2 regions of the Prevotella sp. E15-22 genome follow, and region 2 is predicted to be linked to the other one. Evidence: riboswitches for the same ligand, from Rfam matches in the RefSeq annotation. Region 2 holds a riboswitch; the other holds the start of a gene.
The links. Region 2 has a riboswitch for thiamine pyrophosphate ahead of thiS (sulfur carrier protein ThiS). Riboswitches for the same ligand answer to the same signal wherever they lie in the genome.
Positions count from the first base shown of each region.

Region 1: it holds a riboswitch for thiamine pyrophosphate, as region 2 does, so the genes downstream of both, M1D30_RS00445 (TonB-dependent receptor) here and thiS (sulfur carrier protein ThiS) in region 2, are expected to answer to the same signal.

Region 1 is NZ_CP096247.1:116,464-119,884, reverse strand. Features, by position in the region: gene M1D30_RS00445 (TonB-dependent receptor) at 1-1,529, opposite strand, end outside; TPP riboswitch at 1,610-1,704, opposite strand; gene M1D30_RS00440 (N-acetyltransferase) at 1,844-2,980, shown strand; gene M1D30_RS00435 (amidophosphoribosyltransferase) at 3,068-3,421, opposite strand, start outside.
Region 2 is NZ_CP096247.1:2,260,228-2,263,648, reverse strand. Features, by position in the region: gene thiC (phosphomethylpyrimidine synthase ThiC) at 1-107, opposite strand, end outside; gene M1D30_RS09265 (thiazole synthase) at 128-901, opposite strand; gene M1D30_RS09260 (thiamine phosphate synthase) at 894-1,514, opposite strand; gene thiS (sulfur carrier protein ThiS) at 1,520-1,717, opposite strand; TPP riboswitch at 1,707-1,806, opposite strand; gene clpB (ATP-dependent chaperone ClpB) at 1,970-3,421, opposite strand, start outside.

The DNA.
Region 1 (3,421 bases), 1.2 Mb from region 2:
ACGAAACGGTCGTTGATACCGTCTGTTTTGTAGTTCACATGACGATACTGCAAGTCGCCCGTCAGATACCAGCCATTGGTTACCCAGTCATGGGTCAGCAGATAGTCGCCTTTCACATAGATGTTGCCATCAAACTTCCGTGCGTCAGAGTCGTAGTATTTGTGGTCGCCATTGGACAGATACTGCTCACGCAGGGCCTCGTCCTTGATATAGGTGATATAGCCGAAGTGGTTGCCATCGAACTGCTGAACAGAGAAGCCGCCCACCACGTTCCAGCGACTGTCGTAATAGTGCAGGTGGCCCACCATGCCGTAAGTATCCTGCTCCAGTCCCTTCTTGCGCACGAAGTCGGTCTTGGTGTTGGTACTCAGACCAAACTTCTCGCCAGCCTTCTTGTGATAGCGGAACTCCTTGTAGTAGCCATAGCCGTGGGTATAGTGCAGCGAGGCCGAGGCCGACAGGTTGTTGGTGATCTGGTATGACAGCGAGAGGATGTTATGGTTCTGCCAGAAGTTATCCGTGGTCTTGGGCCAGTAAGAGCCGTCGGCCATCTCCCAGCGGTGGGTCACGTAGTTGCCGTCAGCATCCTTCTCAAACAGATTGCCGTTGCTGCCGTATGTCAGCGTCTCGTAGAGTGTGTTGTAGCGACCTAGACCTGCGTTGTAGAGGTCCTCGTAGGTCTTGATGCCTGTGGGCAGGTTATAGCTCCATGTGCCATCGTCCAGACAGCCGTCCATGATACTGTAGTCGTTGTCGCCAGCAGTAACGGCATTCCAGGCCTGACCCGTCTTTTCGAAGTTGCCGATGTTCTTATAGCGAATCATGAAATCATCGTCCAACCAGGTCAGTCCACCATAGTAAGAGCCACTGCGTCCGTCAGTGCCGTGGATATAGCCGTCTGTGTTGGTCTCGTGATAGGCACCGTCGAAGATCAGGTGGTTCCACAGCAGACCCGTTGAGAAGTTGCCACCCAGGTTATAGGTGTTATAGGCACCATACGAGGCCGACAGTTCGCCACCAGCCTTGCGCGAGGGGGCTTTTGTCTGCAGCGAGATGGCACCTCCAAAGGCACCGTCGCCATTGGTCGACGAGCACACGCCACGCTGAATATCCACGCTGTTCAACAAGGCTGCATAGCTGTTCATGTTGGCCCAGAACACGCACTGGTCCTCAGGCGAGTTGAGGGGCACGCCATCGATAGTTACGTTGATGCGCGAGTCACCAGCGCCACGAATACGCATATAGGTGGTTCCAGTGCCCAGTCCGTTCTCACTCCAGGCCATCACACCTGGCGTGCGAGCAAAGAGGAAGGGCAGTTCCTGACCAGAGCTGGCGAAGTTGCTCAGTGTTCTCTGATAGAGAGTGGTGCGTGGGGTACCCGTTGTTCTTGAGCGTACACCATCCACCGTTACTTCCTGCAGTTGCTGTAATCTGATGGAGTCGACGATTGCCTTTGCAGGATTACTAAACTTCTGTGCTGTTGCATTCACACTGATGAATGCCATCAATACAAAAAGAATCTTCTTCATTCCTTTTCTTTCCTTTTTTAGTCGCTACGCTTTGTAAAAGTGCTAAAGCGAGTCTTTTTACTTTAAATAAAACGGGGCTTGTTTGATATGCTTTCCATCCCTACGCCGGCATGATCCGAATCAGGTTAGAGGGTATCATCTCAGCCCGAACCTTCGGGCACCCCTTGAATTGCGGATGCAAAGTTACGCATTATCTCCCACCCTGCCAAACATATCGACAAAAAATGTGGATTACGTTTTGCCATTTCACCAAAAATGGTTACCTTTGCATCTCGTAAAAACTTTAATTGAGAAAACGTTTTTCCATATATACCATGGGTAAAATTGAGATAGTAACAGTAACTAACCGAAAGCAGTTACGACAGTTTATTCAGTTCTACTACGACCTCTATCGTGGCAATGAGTATGCCGTTCCCTATTTGTTCTTCGACGAGATGTCTACCCTTCAGCGCAGTAAGAACCCCTCGTTCGAGTGCTGCGAGTCGGAGTATTTCATGGCCTTTCGTGATGGCAAGATGGTGGGCCGCGTGGCTGCTATCATCAACAGACGCGCCAACGAGCGATGGAACATCAACCAGGTGCGCTTCGGTTGGTTCGACTTCATCGACGATATCGAGGTGTCGGCTGCGCTGCTTAAGGCCGTTGAGGACTGGGGCCGCGCCAAGGGCATGAACGAGATGGCTGGTCCGTTAGGATTCATCGATACCGACCGCGAAGGCATGCTGGTGGAGGGTTTCGAGGAACTGTCTACGATGTATGTGAACTACAACTATCCCTACTATCCTCAGCACATGGAGCAGTTGGGCGGCTTCCGCAAGGACAACGACTATATGGAATATCTGGTTAAGGTGCCTGAGGTGGTGCCCGATAAGTTTGCCAAGATTGCCGACATGATTACGCGTCGCTATGGCCTGCAGGTTCGCCATTTTACCAGTCACGAACTGCAAAAAGAGGGCTGGGGCCGCAAGGTCTTCGAGTTGGTCAATGCCACCTATAAGAACCTCTACGGCTATTCGCAACTTTCAGACCGCCAGATAGACAAGCTGGTGAACGACTATATCAAGATTGCCGATACCAACCTCATCACCGCTGTGATGGATGGCGACGAGATGATTGGCTTCGGTGTTACCTTCCCCTCGTTCTCACGTGCATTGCAGAAGACGCGCGACGGTCGTCTGTTCCCCTTCGGCTGGTGGCAGCTGCTGCGCATCCTGAAGTGGCACAAGACCGACACCGTCGACCTCCTGTTGATAGGCGTGCTGCCTGAGTATCGCCAGAAGGGTGCCAACTCACTCATCTTCAACGACCTTATCCAGCAGTTCCAGCGCTACGGCTTCCGCTATGCCGAGGCCATGCCTCAGATGGAGGATAACGAGGCTGTCCGCTCGCAGTGGCAGTACTTGGAGAGTCGCCAGCATCGCCGTCACCGCTGCTATAGAAAGGATCTTTAAAGGAACAAGAGACTAGATAATAAAAAACAACAGGGATGTTCACAATGGAACATCCCTGTTGTTTTTATGATGTATGTTTCTGATGTCTTATCCAAAGAACTCGCCATCACCCTGCTGGTCGTAGCTGCTGCCATCGAAGCAATGGGTGCACACCTGACTCTTAGGCAGACCGATTGACTCGATGAGGTCCTCGATACGGGCGAACTTCAGTGAGGTGAGACCCAGACGGCGCGCAATCTCATCGACCATGCGCTTATACTCGGGCGAGTCGGTCTGTGCATACTTATCGAGCTTCGCCTTGTCGTCGCCCTCGAAGTCGCGAATGATACGACGGGTGATGAGCTCAAGGTCGCTCTTGCTGTTGGTAAAGCCGATGAACGGACAGCCATAGACCAGAGGCGGACATGAGATACGCACGTGTACCTCCTTGGCACCGTTCTG
Region 2 (3,421 bases):
GTAGGGGTGAGGTTGACCTTGATCATACCCACCTTCAGATCAGGGTATATATTGCCCTGCATATAGTGTTTCTCACGCTGTGCGTAAGCTTTGTGATCGTTTATCATGAAAGATGAAAAATGTAGAATTAAACATTAAGGAATGCGGTGAGTGGACTGGAAGCCTCGGCACAATCGGCAATGGCACCTAGGCCGGCTTCGTAGGCCATACGGCCCGACTCAACGGCCATGCGGAAGGCGTCGGCCATCTTGACGGGGTCGCCTGCTACGGCAATGGCGGTGTTCACCAAAACGCAGTCGGCACCCATCTCCATGGCCTCGGCGGCGTGACTGGGTGCGCCTATGCCGGCATCAACGACTACGGGTACGGTGGCCTGGTCGATGATAATCTGCAGGAAGTCCTTCATGCGCAGACCCTTATTGGTACCGATGGGGGCGGCCAGGGGCATCACAGTGGCTGCACCAGCTTCTTCCAGGTGTTTGCACAGCGTGGGGTCGGCCTGGCAATAGGGCAGCACCACAAAACCGAGTTTTACGAGTTGCTCGGTGGCCTTTAGTGTCTCTACTGAATCGGGCAACAGATAGCGAGGGTCTGGATGAATCTCGAGTTTGAGCCAGTTGGTGCCAAAGGCCTCGCGTGCCATCTGGGCGGCAAAGACTGCCTCTTCGGCATTGCGCACGCCCGAGGTGTTGGGTAACAACTGAATGTTCTTGTGCTGGGTGATATGGGTGAGGAGGTCGTCCTCTTTGTCGTCGAGTTCAATGCGCTTCATGGCTACGGTGACCATTTCGGTGCCAGAAGCTTGAATGGCCTGAGCCATCAGTTCATTGTTATTGAACTTTCCTGTGCCTAAAAAAAGACGAGAGTTGAACTCCCGTCCAGCAATAACTAGTTTACTCATGATTGGTGATATTTATGATTCTTTTCATTTCTTCTATGGGGTTGGCGGCACGTAATACGGTGCCACTCAGAGCTATTCCTGTGATGCCTGTTTGCAAGATGGCTGGGATGTCCGATTCGGTGATGCCGCCAATGGCTACAATGGGGATGTTGATGTTGGCGGCACGCATCTGACTGATGATGTGGCGATAGCCGTCAAGACCAAGAACGGGGGCTAATTTCTGTTTGGTGGTGGTAAAGCGGAAAGGACCGCAGCCGATGTAGTTGGCTGATGCTTCGTAATGGGCTTTCACATCTTCGAACGTATTGGCAGTACCTCCGATGATATAGTCGGGCCCCAGAATCTGTCGGGCCTCACGGATGGGCATATCGTTCTTGCCCAAATGAACGCCGTCGACCTGCAGTTCGTGTACGAGAAAGACGCGATCGTCGATAACAAACGTGGCTCCATAGGTACGGCAAAGCTTTTGGGCTTCGATGGCTATGGGGCGCACCTCATCGTCGGTCGCGTCTTTCATACGTAACTGTATCCATCGGCAACCGCCATCAAGGGCCAGTTGGATGGAGTCCAGATAATTATATCGCTCGGAATAGTGGGAAATAAACTGTACCATCTGCCTCACCCCCCACATGCTGCTTTGATAATAGTGATACTGGCGCCTTCATGGAGCGGTGTGTCGTCCCAGGTACTGCGTGGTTTCAACTGATTATCGATGGCTATTGCCACACCTTTGGGCGGCAACTGCAATAGGGTGGCAAGCTCAGATACAGTAGAGGCTTGCGTCTCTTGTTGTTTGTTGTTAATAATGATGGTCATATTACATTCCTCCGACGGCATTACCCGTGTCAGGTCCTATGGGTATTTTCTCAGCTTTGGCACATGCCTCAGCACCCCGAATATTTGTTTTTGCGGTGCAAAAGTACTGCTTTTATTTCAATCTGACAAGAAAATGGTGAGAAAAATAACAATATTTTCGAAGATTAGTTGGAAATAAAAAAGTCCCAGACACGAAACCAATTCGTACCTGGGACATTACTTATGGGGTGTGGGCACCGCTGTGCCGATAGGTTAGTTCCTGAATACCAGTCCGTCGCCAAACGAATCGACGATGATGGGCTTCTCGCGATTTACCTCGTCGGCCAACAACTTCTTCGACAGGTCGTTGAGCAGATACTGCTGGATGGCACGTTTTACTGGACGCGCACCATAGTCGGGGTCGTAGCCTTCCTGAGCCAACCAGTCGATGGCTTGAGGTGTGACTTCCAGTGTGAAGCCCTGTGGCTCCAACATCTTCTGAACACGTGTGAGTTGCAGTTTTACAACATCGGCAATCTCCTGTTTTGACAGTGGCGTGAAGGTGATAATCTCGTCGATACGGTTCAAGAACTCTGGACGCATAGTCATGCGAAGCTGTTCGCGAGTGGCGTTCGAGGTCATGATGATGATGGTGTTCTTGAAGTCGGCCGTACGTCCTTTATTATCCGTGAGTCGACCGTCGTCCAATACCTGTAAGAGGATATTGAAGACATCGGGATGTGCCTTTTCAATCTCGTCGAAAAGAACCACGGAGTAGGGCTTACGTCGTACAGCCTCTGTGAGTTGTCCTCCCTCGTCATAACCTACATAGCCTGGAGGCGCACCAATCAGACGAGAGACGGTATGCTTCTCCTGATACTCCGACATGTCGATACGCGTCATCATCGTCTCGTCATTGAACAGGTATTCGGCCAGTGTCTTGGCTAGCTCTGTCTTACCCACGCCTGTAGTGCCTAAGAAGATGAACGAGGCGATAGGACGCTTGGGATCTTGCAAACCTGCACGACTGCGGCGTACAGCATCAGAGACGGCTGTGATGGCTTCGTTCTGACCGATGACACGGCGATGGAGTTCCTCCTCGAGGTGGAGCAGTTTTTCACGTTCGCTCTGCATCATACGGGTGACAGGAATGCCTGTCCAGCGAGAGACTACCTCGGCGATATCATCGGCAGTGACCTCCTCGCGAACGAGGCGGGAGACTGAAGCGGACATTCCAGACTCTCCGGATTTTCCGGCGCTATCGAGTTGGTGTTGGATGTCAGTGATATGGTCCTCAAGGACCTTCAACTTTGAGTAGCGAATCTCGGCCACCTTGCCGTAGTCGCCCTCGCGCTCGGCACGCTCGGCCTCGAGTTTCAGGTTCTCAATCTCTTGTTTGTCCTGCTGAATCTTATTGATGAGCTGGCGCTCACCTTCCCATTTTGCACGGAACTCACGTTCCTGATCCTTCAGTTCTGCAATCTCCTTGTCGAGTTGGGCAATCTTAGGCTTGTCGTTTTCGCGTTTGATGGCCTCGCGTTCAATCTCGAGTTGCGCCAGACGACGAGTAATCTCATCGAGTTCTTCAGGCACTGAGTCGCGCTCCATACGGAGTTTGGCGGCGGCCTCGTCCATCAGGTCAATCGCCTTGTCAGGCAGGAATCGTTCTGTGATATAACGCTCGGAGAGTTGGACGGCAGCGATACAGGCATCATCCTGGATACG